DNA from 2 places in the Streptomyces sp. SLBN-118 genome. Region 1 is predicted to be linked to the other one. Evidence: predicted binding sites of a transcription regulator. Region 1 holds the regulator's gene; the other holds the start of a gene.
What was found. Region 1 encodes HrcA, which represses chaperone genes, less so after heat shock. Its sites were predicted from a motif close to TTNGCACTCNGNNNNNCNGAGTGCNAA; they were not measured.
Positions count from the first base shown of each region.

Region 2: a site for HrcA is predicted at 879-905, ahead of groES (co-chaperone GroES). Genes of this name have one in related genera too.

Region 1 is NZ_VFNP01000002.1:2,548,984-2,551,374, reverse strand. Features, by position in the region: gene FBY35_RS30125 (DUF3097 domain-containing protein) at 1-131, opposite strand, end outside; gene FBY35_RS30120 (MBL fold metallo-hydrolase) at 142-864, opposite strand; gene hrcA (heat-inducible transcriptional repressor HrcA) at 1,032-2,057, shown strand; gene dnaJ (molecular chaperone DnaJ) at 2,058-2,391, shown strand, end outside.
Region 2 is NZ_VFNP01000001.1:3,176,453-3,178,843, forward strand. Features, by position in the region: gene groL (chaperonin GroEL) at 1-329, opposite strand, end outside; gene groES (co-chaperone GroES) at 424-732, opposite strand; gene FBY35_RS14245 (hypothetical protein) at 991-1,644, opposite strand; gene FBY35_RS14250 (polysaccharide deacetylase family protein) at 1,641-2,391, opposite strand, start outside.

The DNA.
Region 1 (2,391 bases):
TCACAGCGGATCACGGCACCGCAGTAGCCCGTGCCGACCTCCTCGACGACCAGATCCGGCTCGGCCGGCACCTCGGGCGCCGGCTGAGACTTCTTCCAGGGCGGGGTCAGATCCGGGCTGTAGCTGCGCATTCGGCAGACGCTACGACACCCCGAAGCGCGCCGCCAGCAGGTCGCGTTGGGCGCGTACGAACGCCGCGTCGACGACCGCGCCGTGCCCCGGTACGTACACCGCGTCCTCGCCGCCGAGCGACAGCAGCCGGTCCAGTGCCGCGGGCCAGCGGGAGGGGATCGCGTCCGGGCCCGCCTGGGGTTCGCCCGACTCCTCCACGAGGTCGCCGCAGAAGACGACCTCCGGGCTGCCGGGCACCAGGACCGCCAGATCGTGGCCGGAGTGGCCGGGGCCGACGTTCGCCAGCAGCACCTGGCGGCCGCCCAGGTCCAGGGTCCACTCCCCGGACACCGGATGGTGGGGCGTCACCAGCACGTCGGCCGCTTCCGTCGCCTCGGCCTCGGTGACCCCGTGACGTATCGCGGTGTCGCGGATCTCGTCCCGCTCCCGCTGCATCAACGCGCCGATACCGACCGCTCCGTACACCTTCGCGCCCGAGAACGCCGCCGTGCCCAGCACATGGTCGAAGTGGGGATGGCTCAGTGCGATATGCGTCACTCGGCGACCGCCGAGCAGGGCCTGCGCCTGTGCCCGGAGCTCGGCTCCCTCGCGGAGCGTGGAGCCCGTGTCGTAGAGGAGGACACTGTCCTCACCGGCGACCAGGCCGCTGGTCGCGTCCCAGCCGGGAAGCCGCCGGCGCCCCACCCCGGCAGCCAGCCGCTCCCAGCCGAAGTCTTCCCAACTGACGTCCATACCGCGACGCTATCCGTAACCAACCAGCACTGTCGCTCGGTGGCGATGGTCGGCCACCCTTGTTAGGGATGTATCCCGCGGCCGTACACTGGCACGGGGAAATGCTGGCACTCGTACGCATCGAGTGCCAAGCAGTCGCCGAGGAATCACAGCTGGAGGTGTGCGCGATGCTCAGCGAACGCAGACTCGAGGTGCTGCGCGCCATCGTCCAGGACTATGTCGGCACCGAGGAGCCCGTCGGGTCCAAGGCGCTCACCGAGCGTCACAATCTCGGGGTCTCCCCGGCCACCGTCCGCAATGACATGGCGGTGCTGGAGGACGAAGGGTTCATCGCCCAGCCTCATACGAGCGCGGGGCGTATCCCCACGGACAAGGGCTACCGGCTCTTCGTCGACAAGCTGGCCGGCGTCAAGCCGCTGTCGTCGCCCGAGCGCCGTGCCATCCAGAACTTCCTGGACGGAGCCGTCGACCTCGACGACGTCGTGGGCCGTACGGTACGGCTGCTGGCGCAGCTGACCCGGCAGGTCGCGGTGGTCCAGTACCCCTCGCTGACCCGGTCCACCGTCCGGCATGTGGAACTCCTCTCCCTCGCGCCCGCTCGCCTGATGCTCGTGCTGATCACGGACACCGGCCGGGTCGAGCAGCGCATGATCGACTGCCCCGCGCCCTTCGCGGAATCCTCGCTCGCGGACCTGCGGGCCCGGCTCAACAGCCGGGTCGTGGGTCGCCGCTTCGCGGATGTGCCGCAGCTGGTGCAGGATCTTCCCGACTCCTTCGAGGCAGAGGACCGGGGGACGGTTTCCACCGTGCTCTCGACCCTGCTCGAAACCCTGGTCGAGGAGACCGAGGAGCGGCTGATGATCGGCGGCACCGCCAATCTGACGCGCTTCGGACACGACTTCCCGCTGACCATCCGGCCGGTGCTCGAAGCTCTCGAGGAGCATGTGGTGCTCCTCAAGCTGCTCGGTGAGGCCAAGGAAGCGGGCGGCATGGGCATGACTGTGAAGATCGGTCATGAGAACGCCCATGAGGGACTCAACTCCACGTCCGTCGTCGCGGTCGGCTACGGTTCGGGCGACGAGGCAGTTGCCAAACTCGGCGTGGTCGGACCGACCCGCATGGACTACCCCGGAACGATGGGAGCGGTACGCGCAGTGGCACGTTACGTCGGACAGATCCTGGCGGAGTCGTAAGTGGCCACGGACTACTACGCCGTACTCGGCGTACGCCGCGACGCGTCCCAGGACGAGATCAAGAAGGCCTTCCGCCGACTTGCCCGTGAACTCCACCCGGATGTCAATCCGGACCCGAAGACGCAGGAGCGCTTCAAGGAGATCAACGCCGCCTACGAGGTGCTGTCGGACCCGCAGAAGAAGCAGGTCTACGACCTCGGCGGCGACCCGCTCTCGCAGGCGGGCGGCCAGGGCGCGGGCGGCTTCGGCGCCGGTGGCTTCGGGAACTTCTCGGACATCATGGACGCGTTCTTCGGAACGGCATCGCAGCGGGGCCCCAGGTCGCGCACGCGGC
Region 2 (2,391 bases), on a different contig from region 1:
GCGCCGGCGGCGACATTGCGCAGGCCCTCGCGGACCAGCGCCTGGGCCAGCACGGTGGCGGTGGTGGTGCCGTCACCCGCGATGTCGTTGGTCTTGGTCGCCACCTCCTTCACCAGCTGGGCGCCGAGGTTCTCGTACGGGTCCTCGATCTCGACCTCGCGGGCGATCGTGACACCGTCGTTGGTGATGGTGGGGGCGCCGAACTTCTTGTCGATGACGACATTGCGGCCGCGGGGGCCGATCGTCACCTTGACCGTGTCGGCAAGCTTGTTGACGCCGCGCTCGAGGGCGCGACGGGCGTCCTCGTCGAACTTCAGAATCTTCGCCATGGGAGCTTCTCTGTCCTCTCAAACGAACTGCGCCCCTGGGCACCCGGCTACATGAGTGCGGGGGCCAGGGGCGCAGATCAAAAACGTGGGTGAATTACTTCTCGACGATCGCGAGCACGTCGCGAGCCGAGAGGACGAGGTACTCCTCGCCGCTGTACTTCACCTCGGTGCCGCCGTACTTGCTGTACAGCACGACGTCGCCGGTCTTGACGTCGAGCGGAAGACGCTCGCCGTTCTCGAAGCGGCCCGGGCCCACGGCAAGGACGACGCCCTCCTGGGGCTTCTCCTTCGCGGTGTCCGGGATGACCAGGCCAGAGGCCGTGGTCTGCTCGGCGTCGAGCGGCTGGACCACAATGCGGTCCTCGAGCGGCTTGATGGCAACCTTGGAGCTGGCGGTCGTCACGATCCGACCTCCCCCTTCGGAGATCTCACGGGGTTAACTGTCTGGGGTGGCGACCAGGTGGATCCGTCGTCGCGGGTGCCGGACCTGCCCGTCGCTGTGTTGGCACTCTCCAGTGGGGAGTGCCAGCCCTGAGACTATGACTGCGATTAGCACTCGGTCAAGCGGAGTGCCAATTCACCGGTGCGCCGCCGTTCGCTCCCGGTAGGGACAACGCCGCCGCGGATGCCAGGGTTCCGCCCTCGCGGCTGCGGCGCGGGGTCAGATGTAGTCCTCCAGGCGGGCCACCGCGTACCCCTGCTCCTGGATACGGCGCAGCAGCGGCGCCGTCGCGCTCGCGTCCGCCCGGACGATGTCGCCGGGCCGCAGCCGTTCGCCCTGCGCGTACTCGCGGAACTCCCGGCCGAGCACCAGCGCGCGGACCCCGCAGTCGGCGGCTGCCCGCAGCGTGTCGGCGTTGTACGCGCCGTGCGGCGGGTGGAACAGGCGGCTCCGGCGCTGCCCGCAGATCTCGGCGCGCTGCCCCTCGTAGGAGAGCGTGGGGAGATCGGGCCGCCCCTCGGCGGGGAACAGGCTGACCGGCAGCTTCAGTTCGCCCGTTATCCGCACAAACCGCGGATCACGCGCCGCGCCCTCGTCGACGGCAAGAAAGACGACCTTGTCGTGGGTCGGCACATGGTCCACGACATACGCCGCCGAGAACCTGTGGGCGGGCGGCTCGGGCGCGCGGGCGAGCGGTCCGGTCAGTCCCCACCGCTTGCGAGCCGCTGCCGCCGGCGTATCCGCGCCCGGCGTGACCTGCCGCGCGGCCCTGCGCCCGAGGCGCTCGATCGGGTCGACCGAGTGAGCGCACCCAGCGGTGACAAGCGCACCGGCCGCCAGCAGTCCGGCCAGCAGCCGGTGCGCCGCCCTCATACGTAGTCCTCCAGCTTGGCCACGGCGTAGCCCTTGTCGCTGACCGTCTTCATCACCCGCCGGATCATGTCCGGCATGGTGCCCTTCCACGCCCGGTGGCCACGGAAGTGGGTGAGGATGATGTCGCCGGGGTGCAGGTCCCGGTCCCGCTCCCGCCACTCCATGTGATCGGGAAACGCCTCGGCCGCCCACAGGGGCACGGCCTTGGTTCCGCACGACTGGGCGACGCGCAGCGTGTCCTTGTTGTAGCTGCCGTACGGCGGGCGGAAGAGCGGGGACCTCTTGCCGTACCGCTTCTCGAGTTTGGTCTGCTGGTCGCAGATCTCGTGCTTCTGCTCGGCGTACGAAAGGCCGCGCAGATAGGGGTGGTTGAGGGTGTGATTGTGCAGCGAGACGCCTCGGTCCTGCATCTGCTTGAAGTAGCCGTAGTTGTCGCTGATCAGGTAGTCGCTGAGGAAGGCGCTGTACGGGATCTGAAGATCGCTCATCATCCGCAGAAAGGCGGGGTCCTTCTCGGCGCCGTCGTCGATGGTCAGGAAGACAATCTTCTCCTTCACCGGCACGGTCGTGAAGACCGGTGGCAAGGACTCGCCTCCCTCGACCTCGAAGCCCTTGCGGGTGGTGATCTTCGGCTTGACGGCGGGCGGCCGGGGAGCGGCGAGCGGCGTCTTGGCCAGGCCCCACCTCTTGGCGGCGACGGCACGTGCAGCCTGGGCGCGCTTCACCTTCTCCACGTACGCCGAGAGC